2 regions of the Achromobacter sp. 1L-A-4-B-C2 genome follow, and region 1 is predicted to be linked to the other one. Evidence: riboswitches for the same ligand, from Rfam matches in the RefSeq annotation. Region 1 holds a riboswitch; the other holds the start of a gene.
The links. Region 1 has a riboswitch for thiamine pyrophosphate ahead of AC0Z35_RS05280 (LuxE/PaaK family acyltransferase). Riboswitches for the same ligand answer to the same signal wherever they lie in the genome.
Positions count from the first base shown of each region.

Region 2: it holds a riboswitch for thiamine pyrophosphate, as region 1 does, so the genes downstream of both, AC0Z35_RS11855 (sodium:solute symporter family protein) here and AC0Z35_RS05280 (LuxE/PaaK family acyltransferase) in region 1, are expected to answer to the same signal.

Region 1 covers NZ_JBXAWP010000001.1:1,146,115-1,153,843, reverse strand. Annotated here, with positions in the region: gene AC0Z35_RS05290 (ABC transporter ATP-binding protein) at 1-504, opposite strand, end outside; gene AC0Z35_RS05285 (acyl-CoA reductase) at 501-1,961, opposite strand; gene AC0Z35_RS05280 (LuxE/PaaK family acyltransferase) at 1,958-3,040, opposite strand; TPP riboswitch at 3,110-3,201, opposite strand; gene AC0Z35_RS05275 (hypothetical protein) at 3,216-3,713, opposite strand; gene AC0Z35_RS05270 (hypothetical protein) at 3,710-4,483, opposite strand; tRNA gene AC0Z35_RS05265 (tRNA-Phe) at 4,615-4,690, opposite strand; tRNA gene AC0Z35_RS05260 (tRNA-Phe) at 4,776-4,851, opposite strand; gene hemA (glutamyl-tRNA reductase) at 5,067-6,341, shown strand; gene prfA (peptide chain release factor 1) at 6,426-7,508, shown strand; gene prmC (peptide chain release factor N(5)-glutamine methyltransferase) at 7,519-7,729, shown strand, end outside.
Region 2 covers NZ_JBXAWP010000002.1:982,870-990,598, forward strand. Annotated here, with positions in the region: gene xth (exodeoxyribonuclease III) at 111-893, shown strand; tRNA gene AC0Z35_RS11850 (tRNA-Ala) at 962-1,037, shown strand; gene AC0Z35_RS11855 (sodium:solute symporter family protein) at 1,182-2,633, opposite strand; TPP riboswitch at 2,734-2,838, opposite strand; gene AC0Z35_RS11860 (3-oxoacyl-ACP reductase) at 2,945-3,727, shown strand; gene AC0Z35_RS11865 (LLM class flavin-dependent oxidoreductase) at 3,733-5,019, shown strand; gene AC0Z35_RS11870 (LysR family transcriptional regulator) at 5,028-5,930, opposite strand; gene AC0Z35_RS11875 (3-hydroxyacyl-CoA dehydrogenase family protein) at 6,056-7,018, shown strand; gene AC0Z35_RS11880 (beta-keto acid cleavage family enzyme) at 7,015-7,729, shown strand, end outside.

The DNA of each region.
Region 1 (7,729 bases):
CAGCGCGGCAAAGGGCTCGTCCAGCAACAGCAAGGCGGGTTCAAGAATCAGCGCGCGGGCCAGCGCCACGCGGCTTTGCTGGCCGCCGGACAGTTGGCGTGGGTAGTGTTGTGCGTGGTCGGACAGGCCCAGCATGGACAGCAGATCGTGCGCGCGCCGTGCGTCTTCCGGCAGCGGTCGGCGTTGCAAGGACACGGGCAGCAGCACGTTGTCGATTACGTGTTGCCAGTCCAGCAGCGTCGGCGCTTGAAATACATAGCCCAGCTGCGGGCCGGGCGCGGCGGGCGTGCCGTCTTGCAGCACCACGCGGCCGGACTGCGGCGCCAATAGCCCGGCGGCAAGTTTCAGCAGCGTGGTCTTGCCGCAGCCGCTGCGGCCCACCAGACAATGAAAGCCGCCGGCTTGCAGGCGCCAGTCGATGCCGTTCACGATGGGCGTGCGCCCGGGGTAGGTGTAGACCGCCCCGTCGATGTGCAGGAAGGGGCGGGACGAGTCCGCAATCATGGTTCGTACGGCGCGTAGGGGTCGGCGGCGGTTTCGGCGGACTGTTCAATTTCCGTCATGCGCACCAGGTCCAGCAGGTTGAAACGGCCGTCGTGATGCCAGCCCGCTTCGGGCATGCTCATCGCGCCAATCGCGCTGACGCGGGTAACGCCTGCCGCGCCCAGCTGATCGGCCAGGCGATACAGCTCTTGGGGCGTGGCGGCCACGCCCGCTGTTTGCAGGTAGTGGTGGTGGGGCGCCACGCGCGCCGCCACCTCATCCAGCATGTCGATACCGGCCACCACGATGCTGCGTTGCAGGGCCGTGGGCGAGAGCGCGGGCGCGGTGTCCACATAAGAGACCGTCCAGGCGGCATCGGGGTCGCCGATCAACACGTCGGCGGCGTTGGACGGCAACTGCCATTCGATGGACTGCCGCCATTTGGCCAGCGCCGCCGATTCGGCCAGATCCAACGCGCGGCGCGGAAAGCGGCGATGCAGATTGGCTAGCTCGCCCGCCAGGTAAGCCGCAAAGTCGCGCGGCGATACCAGGCCGCCACGCTGCACGTAAAAAATCTGCGGCGAATAACAGCCCTGCTGGTCGTAGCGCATCACATCCCATGCCGCACGGCGTGCCAGGGCGGGGGCCTTTTGTGCGTCCAGCGCCGCCGCGCTGACCACGCCAAAGCCCAGCTTGTGGCCATGCGGCAGAAAGCGCGTCGTGACGGGCAGGCGGCGCTGGATGGCATGCAGGGCGTCGTTACCGCCGTACGCCACGACGGTATCGGCCTGCGCGTACAGGGCGGCGGCGTCGTCCTCGCCCGCGCCACGCCACCAGACCACGGCCAGGCAGTCGGTCAGCGGCGGGTGCACCTCGGCCAACAGGTGCGCGAACCAGCCGGCAAACAGCGGCTCGGCGCTGGGCAGCTTGCCAATATTGCCGGCCTTGACCAGCAGGCCGCAGATCAGGCTCCACAATGCCAGCGCGGGCACGTTGCCGGCCCAGCTGTGCACCAGCAATTGCGGGCCATGCGCGCGCACCGCGCCGCCCTTGGCCGCGGGCTGAAAGCCGTCCAGCACCTTGGGGTTGGCGAAGTCTTCGGCCACAAAGCGATGCAGCTGCGGCGCGCGGAACGTCTTGAAAAAGCCGGTCAGGCCCAGCCGCACCATCTGCCCGTCATAGCCGCTGACGATCGGCAACAGCGCATCGGCTTGTTGCCGAACCGGGTCGTTGGGGTCCAGCAACCGGGCGATGGCGCCGTCGATGACGTTGATGATCTCCGACACCATCATCGTCTTCAGATGCCGCGCGCTGGCCTGCTTGACGCGTTCGGCCAGCGCTTGCATCTGTGCGGCAGTCAGCACCGGCACGGCCACTTCCACGCGCCGGCCGTCCTGCTCGAAGGGCAGGGTCTGCCATTGGACATCGGCCGAGGTCAGCCCCGGCAGATAGCCCGCTTGGACGCGTTGCACGCTCATGGCCGCGCCGACTGAATGAATTCTTCGACGGCCAGCGAGCAGCCCTTGGCCTGCGCGCCTTCAGCACGGCCCAGCAGCAAAAAGCCGCCATCGGCGGGTTGCCCGACGTCTTCAGTGAGGATGGTGCTGACCGAATTGAAGTTGCCCAGGTCGCAGTGCGCCAGGATGCCGCGTTCGCCCGCGGGCACGGTGCGGCCGCTGGCGGGGTCGACCAGGCGCGAGCGAATCCAGTGCGGCCCCGATTTCACGGAAGGGACGGTGGCATTGCCGTCGTCATAAAACTGCGTGCTGAGTTCGGTCATGCCATACATGTTGATGCACAGCGATCGCGGCACGCCCAGCAGCTCGGACAGCTCGGAATAAAAGGTGTCCAGCGGCAGCTCGCGCGATTGGCCCTTGTAGCCGCCGGTGTCCAGGATGCGGCTGCCCGGCGGCAAACGGAACGTGCGGCCCGCGGTGCGCAGCGCATCGATCACATGCACGAAGCTGAAACTGGCGCCCAGCAGCGCATAGGGCTGGCCGTCGCGTTCAGCCTCTTCAAGGCGACGCCACAACCCATCCAGGTCGATGCCCTGCGGCGACATGAAATAGCGGCTGTCTTCGGTGCCGAACGCGGTCTTGGCCAGGGCCAGGTAGTGGGCCAGCGACGAATTGGGCATGGCGGCTTCGTCCGGAAACAGAATGCCCATCGGAAGGCGCGGCGTGCCCCGCATGACGCGCGCGGCGAAATTGCGGGTCATGGACAGGTCGTAGACCTCAAGATGCGGGTGAAAGTGCCGCCCGCGCATATCGGCGCGTGTCGTGCCGCTGGTCATGAAGACACGCTCGTCGGCCCGAGGCGCCTCGCAGCGCAGCTCCATCGCCTTGAAGGCGTCGATGGGCACGGCGGGAATGTCGCTCCAGGTCTTCACATTGCGCACGGTCGCGCCGCGCCGCTGGCAAAACGCGCGATACGGCGCGTTGGCGCCATATTGATACGCAAAAAGCCGTAGCGCCATCCGGTCGAACTGCGCATCGGTGCAGCCGTCCTGGGCAATGAATTCAAGAAGTTCCGCGACGGGCGGGGCAGCGTTGTTCATGGGCGTTCGTCGATTCCGGTACAAGGAAGCTCCGAAGCCCGCCCGCGCAAGCGGCGCAAGGGCGCGGCAGGGTCGGACGATTGCTCTTCTTACGCCGGCATGAACCGGGTCAAGTTCGCGGGTCTGAATCTCAGCACTGGCGTGCACCCCGGAGCGAAGGCAATGTTAACCCGCTCTAGGGTTCGCCGCTTAGGTCGAATCCTTGCTGACCGTCCATTCGGAAGGCTGCGGGGTCATAACCGCTGGCCAGGACGATGGAACGCACCTGGCATACGCCAGCCTCACGTAGCCGTTCGCAGTATTTGTGCAGCGAGGAAGCGTCCTCATTGAGGACAAAGGGAATGCGCTCGTGACAAGCCTGGGCAATGAGTTTGATGTCATCACGCGCAACTGCGCGCCCAGTGCCATCGCCCCTTGGGCCCAGCGCATTCCACAATTGGGCGGCTCGCTGCCCGTGCGGGATGTTGAACGGCAGGTGGCGAAACTTTTGCAGTGGTAAGTCGGTCAGTGCTTGCTTGATGCCGAATTCCGCTGCAACGACTGCCGAAAAATAAATCGGCAGAGACTCGTCAAGCATCTGCCGGAAGTACCGGGTGGCAATTTGGTGGTTGGGGCGAGTCGCGTCGACGAGCGAGATCAGATAGCTGGTATCCAGCAACACTGCTGCCGTCATGAGTCGTCGCCACGCAGTGATTCAACCCATCGTGTTGCGTCGGGTACGTCCGCCCAGGCCGCGGTGCCTTTGCGTACCATTCGCTGGAATTCATCGTCGTCGTACGCGGGGTGGTGCACCTCAAACGAGCGCAGATTCAAATTGCGCAATTCACCGGTTCGTAGATTCTCTTCAGCGGTCACGTGCAGCAAGGCTGGGCGATAGAGGCGATTTTCGCTCTCCTGTGCCAGTAATTGCTGAGTGGCGGCTACCGTAAGCGATTTGCCATTTTCAAGCACAAGGTGAACGTTCGCCTTGGTCTTGCCGCCCCAGTCCACGATTTTGCCGTGTAAGTACTTTTCCACGGTTACCCAAATATCGACGGATTGTTTGAAGTCTGACTGGGCATTGACAATCGTCAGCGCGCGCCGCGTGTTGTCTTCAAGGGCGTAAACACGATCGGGATTGTTGCGTGCCTGGGCTTGCCAGCGCTCGATGACCGCCGCGCGCCGGGGATCAATGGCTTCGAGAGAATTCGGGACGGCTAAGCGTTCCACATCGGCCCAGAGCGTTGATGCCGCCAACAACCCTTCGGCGACTAAAACCAGCGACCCGTCTTCTATCGACACCAGCACTGCGGCCGGGTTGACCTCTCGGGTGGACCCTTGCAGAAAGTCGCTGACGTCTTTCTGAAACTCGCCAAGCAGGCTCAAGGGAACAGCCTTTGGGCCCACATCAACGCCGTTGATGCGGTCGCGCACAGCGAAGCGAAGATTGGCGGCCGGTTTCATACCGACGATTGTAGACCTCGTGCCCGGCTTTTTTGCCGGCATGTAATATTTTGCAAGCGGGCGCCGAGGCGGGGGTGAAGGCCAGAATTTGGACGTAAAAAAATCCCCACAGCGGTGGAGATCAGGAGGGCTGGTGGCCTGGGGCGGAATCGAACCACCGACACAAGGATTTTCAATCCTCTGCTCTACCGACTGAGCTACCAGGCCAACACGTACACGGTGCAAAAAGCCCAGCGCGGGGGCTGGGCTTTTTTGGAACTTGATATTGCTATCGCAATCCCAATAATTCTTTTGGTGGCCTGGGGCGGAATCGAACCACCGACACAAGGATTTTCAATCCTCTGCTCTACCGACTGAGCTACCAGGCCAACGAAGTCCGCAACTATACACAATTTTTTTTGCCCACGCCAGCCGTAGGGGCGGATCCGCCAACTATTTTTCGCCCCGTCGCGCCTGCCGACTGTTGGGTGAATGGAACGGAAGGTGCGACGCAGGGTCGCGGAAGTGGGCGCAAATGGCCTGGGGATAACCCGCAGGGGTATAATCTTTCAGTCATTTTCGTGGCAGTTCTTTACGCATCCACATGTCGGTCGCTGTCCTTGCCTTCGGTCTGAACCACACGTCCGCGCCGGTTTCGGTTCGCGAACGCGTGTCCATGCCCGTCGATCTGGTCAAGCCTGCGCTGGAAGGTCTGCGTTCGGCATTCGGCGGTTCCGTCCGTGAAGCCGCCATCCTGTCCACCTGTAATCGCACCGAAATCTATTGCGCGGCCGACGGTCACGTCGCTGATCAATTGCCCGCCTGGCTGGCTGAACATAACCGCCTGGACGCCGGCACGCTGCGCCCGCACCTGTACCGCCATCATCAAGACGACGCCGTCCGTCACGCTTTCCGCGTGGCCAGCGGGCTGGACTCCATGGTGCTGGGTGAAACCCAGATCGTGGGGCAGATGAAAGACGCCGTGCGCGCCGCCGGCGAAGCCGGGTCGCTGGGCACCTTGCTGCACCAGATGTTCCAGCGCACGTTCTCGGTGGCCAAGGAAGTGCGGTCGCAGACCGCCATTGGCGCACAGTCGGTGTCCATGGCCGCCGCCGCCGTCCGCCTGGCCGAGCGCGTGTTCGGCAACCTGGACCAGGCCCGCACGCTGTTCATCGGCGCGGGCGAAATGATTGAACTGTGTGCCACCCACTTCGCCGCGCAACGCCCGCGCAGCATGGTGGTGGCCAACCGCACGGCCGAGCGCGCCGAAATCCTGGCCAACCGTTTTTCGGCCAGCACCATGAAGCTGTCCGACCTGACGGATCGCCTGTCCGAGTTCGACGTCATCGTTTCCTGTACGGCAAGCTCCCTGCCCATCCTCGGCCTGGGGATGGTGGAACGGGCTACGCGCCTGCGCCGCCACCGCCCCATGGTCATGATCGACCTGGCCGTGCCGCGCGACATCGAGCCCGAAGTCGGCCGCCTGGACGACGTCTATCTGTATTCGGTGGACGACCTGGGCCGGCTGGTGCAGACCGGCACCGACGCGCGCCGCGCTGCCGTGGTGCAGGCCGAAGCCATTATCGAAACCCGCGTCCAGGGCTTCATGCACTGGATGCAGTCCCGCGAAGTGGTGCCCGTTATCCGCGACCTGCACCAGGCCGCCGAAGACGTCCGCGCCGCTGAACTGGAACGCGCGCGCCGCCTCCTGGCGCGTGGCGAATCGCCCGAAGCTGTGCTGGAACAGCTGGCGCACGGGCTGACGCAAAAATACCTGCACGGCCCGCTGGCGGCCTTGAACCGCAGTGAAGGCGACGACCGCAAGCAGCTGCTTGCCTGGATGCCTCGCCTGTTTCCCGGCCGCGACTCCCGCCGTTAGCGAATCTGCCCCACGTCCCGCCTCCTGGCGGGCGTTCGTCTTGTGGGCGCCCGCTATTCCCGTTTTTTCTTTGGTCATTCCCCCATGAAATCTTCCATGCGCAGCCGGCTGGAGCATCTGTGTAACCGCCTGACCGAGGTGGACGCGTTGCTGGCCCAACCGGAAACCGCGTCCGATATGGACCGTTTTCGCAAGCTCTCGCGCGAACGCGCCGAGCTGGAACCCGTGGTCGACGCGTTCACCGCATTTGCCCGCACTGAAGAAGACTTGGCGACGGCGCAGGAAATGCTGTCCGACCCCGACATGAAGGCCATGGCCGAAGACGAGATCAAGTCGGGCCGAGGCAAGCTGGAAAGCCTGGAAAGCGCATTGCAGCTCTTGCTGCTACCGCGCGACCCCAACGACGGGCGCAGCGTGTTCCTGGAAATCCGCGCCGGCACGGGCGGCGACGAAAGCGCGTTGTTCTCGGGCGACCTGCTGCGCATGTACACCCGCTACGCGGAAGCGCGCGGCTGGCGCGTCGAGCTGATGTCGGAAAGCGCCTCGGAGCTGGGCGGCTACAAGGAAGTGATCGCGCGCATTGATGGCGACGGCGCCTACGGCCGCCTGAAGTTCGAATCCGGCGCACACCGCGTGCAGCGCGTGCCGGCCACCGAAGCGCAAGGCCGCATCCACACGTCGGCCTGCACCGTGGCCGTGATGGCGGAAGCCGACGAGATGTCGGAAATCGTCATCAACGCCAACGACCTGCGCATCGACACGTTCCGAGCCAGCGGCGCGGGCGGCCAGCACATCAACAAGACCGATTCAGCGGTGCGCATCACCCACTTGCCGACCGGCCTGGTGGTGGAGTGCCAGGATGACCGCTCGCAGCACCGCAACAAGGACAAGGCCATGCAGGTGCTGGCCGCGCGCCTGAAAGACAAGGAAACGCGCGAGCGCCAAAGCAAGGAAGCCGCCGAGCGCAAGAGCCTGATCGGCACGGGCGACCGCTCCGAGCGCATCCGCACCTATAACTTTCCGCAGGGCCGCGTGACGGACCACCGCATCAACCTGACGCTGTACAAGTTGCAGCAGATCATGGAAGGCGACCTGGAAGAGCTGACCGGCGCGCTGATCGCCGAGCATCAGGCCGAGCAGTTGGCGGCGCTGGGCGACGACCTCTGACGCGCGCGCCATGACGACGCCCCAGCTCAAAAGCCTGCTGCTCGACACCCGCCTGCCGCGCCTGGAAGTGCGGATGCTGCTTGAGCACGTGCTGCAAAAGCCGCGCGCATGGCTGCTGGCGCACGACACCGACCCGCTGGACCCCGACGTTGCCGCCGCGTTCAACGCGCTGCTGGCGCGCCGGCTGGCGGGCGAGCCGATGGCGTACCTGCTGGGCCACC
Region 2 (7,729 bases), on a different contig from region 1:
GCATGGGCGCACGCTCGCCAACTATGCCCGCGCACGGTTGGACAGCCGACGCCGCCCTTCAGAAACCCAACGACAACCAGAACCGCATCCCCAAACGGTCTACAAAAATCATGAAATTAGCTACCTGGAACGTGAACTCCCTGAATGTACGCCTGCAGCAGGTGCTGGATTGGCTGGCTGCCAATCCTGTCGATGTGCTGTGCATCCAGGAACTGAAGCTGACCGACGACAAGTTTCCGGAGGCGGCGTTCAAGGAAGCCGGTTACCACGCGGTTTGGGCGGGGCAGAAAACGTATAACGGCGTGGCGATTGTGTCGCGCGTGCCGGGTACGTCGATGGTGCGCAATATTCCTGGCTACGACGATCCGCAGCAGCGCGTGCTGGCGCTGACGTTTCCCAGCCCCGAAGGCGACGTGCGCGTTGTTTGTGCGTACTGCCCCAATGGTCAGGCGGTGGATTCGGACAAGTATTTGTACAAGCTGGCCTGGTTTGACGCCATGCGCAACTGGCTGGCCGAGGAAATCAAGCAGTATCCGCGCTTGGCGGTGCTGGGTGACTACAACGTCGCCCCGGCCGATGAAGACGTGCACAACCCCGAGAAATGGGAAGGCCAGGTGCTGGTGTCTGAACCGGAACGCGCGGCTTTGCGCAGCCTGATGGAGCTGGGCCTGACCGATTCGTTCCGCCTGTTCGAGCAGCCCGAAAAGTCGTTTTCGTGGTGGGATTACCGGCAATTCGCCTTCCGTCGCAATGCCGGCCTGCGGATCGACCACGTGTTGTTGTCGGCCCCGCTGGTCAAGCGCTGCGTGGCCTGCGTCATCGACAAAGAGCCGCGCCGCAACGAGCAGCCGTCGGACCACGCGCCGGTGGTGGCCACCCTGGAATTCGTCTGAAAATAATTGCGCCGCGCCGTATTGCGCGGCGCTTTATTGTTCAGGTATAGTTTTGCTCTTGCTTCATTGGGGCGGTAGCTCAGCTGGGAGAGCGTCGCGTTCGCAATGCGAAGGTCGGGAGTTCGATCCTCCTCCGCTCCACCAATATTCCAGACAAGAAAGCCTTGGACACCGCAACGTGTTCCAAGGCTTTTTTGTTTTGGCTGGCGGCGCGGGATCGGGCCGAAATTCAGGCCGAAATTCAGGCCGAAATTCAGGCCGAAATTCAGGCCATATTTCAAGCCACCATCAGGCCGGGTCCTTGTCCAAACGGCGCACCGCCGCGCTCAGTGTCGACAGATCAAACTCCTTGACGCCGCGACGCATCCCGCGCATCAACACGGTGACCAGCACCGGGACAAAGGCGGCCAGCAAAAACGATTCGAGCAGAAACGTAGGCTTGTCGCCCGGCGCCGGAAAGAAGAACAGCCCGGCCGCCAGGCCCGCGACCGTCGCGGTCGTTGCGGTGACGCCATCGTGCTTGCGGCTGAACAGACCATAGAACACCGGAAACGCGGCGGCCGAGCACAGCAGGTCGGCCAGCAGGAACAGGTACAGCACGCTATAGCCCTGCGAGGCCACGATCATCACCGGAATCGCCAGCAGCAACACCGCCCAGCGCGCCAGACGCTTCATGTCCATGCCGGTGGCGCGCGGCATCAGGCGGCGCATATCCACCGCCACGATGCTGGACACGGCGCTGATGGCGGTGTCGGCCGTGCTCATGACCAACGACAGGCCCAACGGGATCAGCGCGATCACGAACCAGGCGGGCGCGTGCGGCATGATGACGCTGAACAGCGCGATGGAACTATCGCCCTGCGGCGCCAGCCCGACAAACGCCAGGCCGAACAAACCCATCAGGAAGATGAACGGCGCGGCCAGGATACCCCCCAGCAAAAAGCCATTGCGCATCGACCGCGTGTCTTTGGCGGCATAGATGCGCTGCCAATTGCCCTGGTGGAAGATGCCGGTCAGCAAAATCGCCACGAAGAAGGTCAGGCCGGCCTTCACACCCACGGGATCGGTCAGATCCAGCAGCTGTGGCGCCTTGGCACGTAAAGCCTCGATCGTCGGCAACGCCCCGCCCGCCGCCTGCCAGCCCACCACGCAAAGAATCACCAGCAGCGGCACGATGACCATCATCTGCACCTGATCGGTGAAGATCGATGATCGCAAGCCGCCATACGTGGTGTAGAGCAGCGTCGTGCCCATCACGATGGCGGCGGTGGCCCACAGCGGCACCGGCGCCAGCATGGTGACCAGCTTGGCAATGGCCGTGACCTCGGCCGACAGCGCGATGAACAGGTAGAACAGCATGATGAACAGCGCCAGCCCGTACATGGGCCGTCCGTACCGTGCCATCAGGAATTCCGTCAGCGTGTGACCGTGCGGGATCAGTTCCCGCATGCGCCGCCCCAACGGGATCATGACCAGGCGCGGCGACATGGACCCCAGCGCGTAGCCGATAACCGCCGCCAAGCCGCCCCAGGTGGCGGCCTGCGCCGGCGAAAACAGAATCCAGGCGCCCAGCGTGGACGCCATCAGCGTCAGGATGGTGCCAAAAGCGCCCTGGCTGTTGCGCGCCACGATGTAGTCTTCCAGCGTGCCGCGCTTGCGTCGCGTATATAGCACGCTGGCGGCGGCAAAGCCACCCGAAAAGAGCAGCAGCCACATCAAGGCGGTGGTTTGGGTCAGCATGGAAAGCGGTCCTCCCTGGCCCGGCAAACGGCCGGACGCGCGTTGCGGCCCCGTCCGCAAGGCGGGCCGCTGATGGATCAAAGCACTAGGGAGGGCGCGCGAATGGCGCGATGTCCTTCCCTTCGCCGGCATTACCCGGATCAGGTTCAAAGGGTTACCGCGACAACGCGGAATCTCAGCCAAACAGGCTCCCCCAGGAATTGCCGCAAGATTAGGGTCGCGGCAAGCCAATGTCAACGCATCGATTTATGCTAAGTTCGCCCGCTTGCGGCACCTGATTGCACGCGTGCCGGTGAACCGACGAGCCCACCATGCCCATTGCCCACCCCGCCCCCGCCTTGAATGAACAACTGGTAATCGTGACGGGAGGCGCCCGCGGATTGGGTGCGCACATCACGCGGGCCTTTTTGCGGGAAGGCGCAAAGGTGGTGATCAATTACCTGAACAGCGCCCAGGCCGCGCAGGCGCTGGCCGCCACCGCGCCGCAACGGACGCTGGCGGTTCAGGCCGACGTGCGCGACGCAACCGCCGTCGCCGCCATGATCGCCCAGGCGCAAAGCCACTTCGGCATGCCCGTCACCACGGTGGTCAACAACGCCCTGCCCGCCTTTGCCTTCAACGGCGACGCGCGCCCCCATGCCGACACGCTGACCTGGGACCACTTGAATCAGCAGATCGAAGGCAGCGTGCGCGGCGCGCTGAACACGACGCAAGCCGCCCTGCCCGGCATGCGCCAGGCTGGGGTGGGCCGCATCATCAACATCGGCACCAACCTGGTCCAGAACCCGGTGGTGCCGTATCACGACTACACCGCCGCCAAGGCCGCGCTGCTGTCGTTCACGCGCACGCTGTCGCAGGACCTGGGGCCCGACGGCATCACGGTCAACATGGTGTCCGGCGGCCTCTTGCGCACCACTGACGCGTCGGCCGCCACGCCAGAAGCCGTGTTCGACCTGATCGCCGCCAGCACGCCGCTGCGCGCCGTCACCACGCCGGAACAGTTCGCCGATGCCGTGCTGTTCTTTGCCAGCCCCTGGTCGCGCAGCGTCACCGGCCAGAACCTGGTCGTGGACGGCGGCCTCGTGAAGAACTGATCGCCATGTTGCACCTGAACCTGTTCATCTTCGGCTGCGGCCACCACCGCGCCGCCTGGCGGCATCCGGACTCGGCTGCTGAACGCCTGGGCGATATCCGCTATTACGAATCGCTGGCGCGCACGGCGGAACGCGGCAAGCTGGACGCCATTTTCTTTGCCGACGGCCAGTCCACCGACAACATCGGCGACGGCCCGCGCTGGTACCTGGAGCCGCTGACGACCATGGCCGCCATCGCGCGCGCCACCACGCACATCGGCTTGATCAGCACCGTGTCCAGCACCTTTTTCACGCCGTTCCACGCGGCGCGCATGGTGGCGTCGCTGGACCACATATCGGGCGGACGCATGGGCTGGAACGTCGTCACGTCGATGTTCGACGCCGAAGCTCGCAACCACGGCTTTGAAGCCATGCCGGGGCACGACTGGCGCTACGCGCGCGCCGAAGAATTCGTGGACGTAGCGTTGCGCTTGTTCGATTCGTGGAAGGACGATGCCCTGGCCATCGACCGCAACGGCGTCTATGGCGTGCCCGAGCGCGTGCGCCCGATCCACCATCACGGCGACCACTTCCTGGTGGACGGCCCGCTGACCGTGCCACGCCCGCCCCAGGGCCACCCCGTTCTGTTCCAGGCCGGCGCATCCGACCAAGGCCGCGACCTGGCCGCCCGGCGAGCCGAGGCGATCTACGCCGTGGCCTATGACCTGCCGGCCGCGCAATCGTATTACCGCGACATCAAGCAACGCGTACGCGACGCAGGGCGCACCGCCTTCGTGCCCATCATGCCGGGGCTGGTTACGTACGTGGGGTCAACCGAAGCCGAAGCCCGCGCCAAACAGCGCGAGCTGGACGTGTTGCTGCCCAGCGACGCATCGCTACGGCAGTTGGGCACCTTCGTGCTGCAAGATTGCAGCACCTGGGAGCTGGACGCCCCCGTGCCGGCGCTGGTGCCGCTGCATGAATTCAAGGGCCCCAAGGGCCGCTACGCCACCATTTTGCGCATCATTGAAACCGAACAACCCACCGTGCGACAACTGCTGGGCCGCCTGGCGGCGGGTGGCGGCCATTGCACGATGGTGGGCACGCCCGAGCAAATCGCAGACCGGATGGAACACTGGTTCCGTAACGAAGGCGCCGACGGCTTCAACCTGATGCCGCCGTCGTTGCCGGGCGGCATCGATGACTTCGTGGACCAGGTGGTGCCCGTGTTGCAGCAGCGCGGCTTGTTTCGTACGGAATACGAACACACTACGCTGCGGGGGCATCTGGGGCTGGAGCGGCCGGCGGGATAGACCATGCGTTACCGCGCCGCCAAATATTCCTTCAACGTCCCCACCAACGCCGCCGCCGCTGGCGACAAACTGCGGTTGCGTGACGTGACCAGGCCAATCGACCTTTCCGCAACCGGCCCGATCAGCGGGCGTTGCACGATCCCCGTCTGCGATACCGCGCCGGCGGCGATCTCGGGCAGGGCCGCCACGCCGAAACCGCATTCCACCATCGCCACGATGGTCGTCAGGTGTTCGGCTTCGAACGCGGGCGTGAAGCGGATGCGGTTTTGCAGGAAGGCCCATTCCGTGTATTGCCGCACGCTGCTGGGCTGCACCATCGATACGTGCGCGGCGGTGGCGGTGTCGGCCCAGCGCAGCGGGCCACTTGACCTTGCCAAGGCGTGCGACTCGGGAATCAGCAGCAAAAAGCTGTCGGACATCAGCGGCACGTAGTGCAGGTCGGCGTGCTGGGGGTCGGCGGCGGTCAGCGCGAAGTCCACCTCGCCTGCGCGCACAAGGTCGAACGCGGGGCCGGACAAGGTGTCGCGCACCTTCAGGGCGACGTTGGGGTGTTCCTGTCGATACGCCATCAGCACGCGCGGCAGCAGACGCGCGGCCAGCGACGGCAAGGCGGCGACCGACACTTGGCCCTGCTCGGCGCTGGTGACGCCGCTGACGGCGGCAATGGCGTCGCGGAACGCAACCTGCAAGGTGGCGGCCTGCTGCATGAAGACCTCGCCCGCCGCTGTCAGGCGCACCGTGCGCGTCGTGCGGTCGAACAGCCTTACGCCCAGCGCTTCTTCAATGCGTTGTATCTGCGTGGACAGCGCCGACTGCGACAGATGCAGTTGCGCCGCCGCCTGCCGGAAGTTCAGCGTGCGGCCCAGCACTAGCGTGGTATCGATGTCGCGCATCGAAAGATTGATCTGCATGTCCCCAAAACCTCGGTTTGTATTGATCTGGTTTATCGATCATTCTATCCAAAAAATCTGATTCATCTATCAAACCGGCTTCTCTACACTCGCCCCCAACGACGATGCAATAACAGGAGCAAACCATGCAGACGGACGCAACTGCGCTGCCCAACCCGGGCGCGGCGCATGCAGTGGTGGTGGGTGGCGGCACGATGGGCGCGGACGTGGCGGTGGTGCTGACGCGCGCCGCCTGCCGCACCACCGTGATCGAATCGAACGCCGAACGCGCGGCGGGCCTGCCCGCGCGCGTGGCCGAAAACCTGAAAACGATCGGGCGCGAGGCCAACGCCCCGCTGCTGGCCACGGCTGCCAGCCTGGATGACGTGGACTGGTCCACCGTGGACCTGGTGATCGAGTGCATACCCGAACGGCTGGACATCAAGCAGGCGCTGTTTGCCGACCTGGCGCGGCGCGCGCGCCCGGACGCCATCCTGGCCAGCAACAGCTCCAGCTTTCCGATCAGCGCCATCAGCCAAGGCCTGGACACGCGTGGCCGCATGTTGGGCCTGCATTTCTTCATGCCCGCGCACCTGGTGCCGCTGGTGGAAGTGGTGCTGGGCGAGGCCAGCGATAACGCCTGCGCCGATTCGTTGATTGCGTTCATGCGCCGTTGCGGCAGCGTGCCGGTCAAGGTCAAGCAAGACCTGCCCGGTTTTCTGGCCAACCGCTTGCAGCACGCGCTGTCGCGCGAGGCGTTTGACCTGATCGACCGCGGCATCGCGTCGCCGGAAGACGTGGACGCCGCCGTGCGCTTCGGTTTCGGCTTTCGCTTCCTGGCGGCCGGCCCCGTCATGCAGCGCGATCACGCCGGCATCGACGTACACGCAGCCGCCGGCGCCACGATGTACCCCACGTTCTGCAACGCCGACCACCCCGCGCGCTGCCTGACCGAACGCGCCGCCGATGGCCGCCACGGCATGAAGGCGGGCGAGGGTTTCTACGCCTGGACGCCCGAATCCATTGCCGCCGAGCGTGCCCGCTACGATCGCTTGCTGCGCGCCGGCCTAGACCTTATCAACCCGGAACTGCCGGAGATCCAGCCTTGAACGCCTCTGCCCTGCCGCGCGCCGCGCTGGCCGATTCCCCCGTCATCATCACCGTGGCGCCCAACGGCGCCTACAAGAAAGCCGCCGACCATCCGGCCGTGCCGCTGACCGCCGACGACCTGGCGCGCGAAGCACGCGCCTGCCTGGACGCGGGCGCCGGCATGATGCACATGCACGTGCGCAAGCCGGACGGCAGCCATCTGCTGGACGCCACCGCCTATCGCGACGCCCTGACCGCCGTGGAACGCGCGGTGGGTCGCGAGTTGCTGGTGCAGGTCACCAGTGAAGCCGCCGGCGTGTACAAGGCGGCCGAGCAGATTGCGTTGGTGCGCGAACTGCAACCCGAAGCCGTATCGATCGGGCTGCGCGAAATCGCCGTGCCGGACATTCCCGAAGCCGAGCTTGCGGCGTTTCTGGCGTGGCTGGCCGAGCGCCGCATCATGACGCAGATCATCCTGTACGACGAAGGCGACGTGCGGCGCTGGTTGTCGTTGCGCGCGCGCGGGTTGGTGCCGCCCGGCGCGTGGTCGGTGCTGTTTGTGCTGGGCCGCTACAGCGCCGGGCAGACGTCGTCGGCGTATGACCTGCTGCCATTCCTGGGCGCGTACGATCAGTCCTTGCCCTGGGCGGTGTGCGCGTTTGGCCCCGAGGAAAACGCCTGCGTCACGACGGCGGCCGCGTTTGGCGGCCACATGCGCGTGGGCTTTGAAA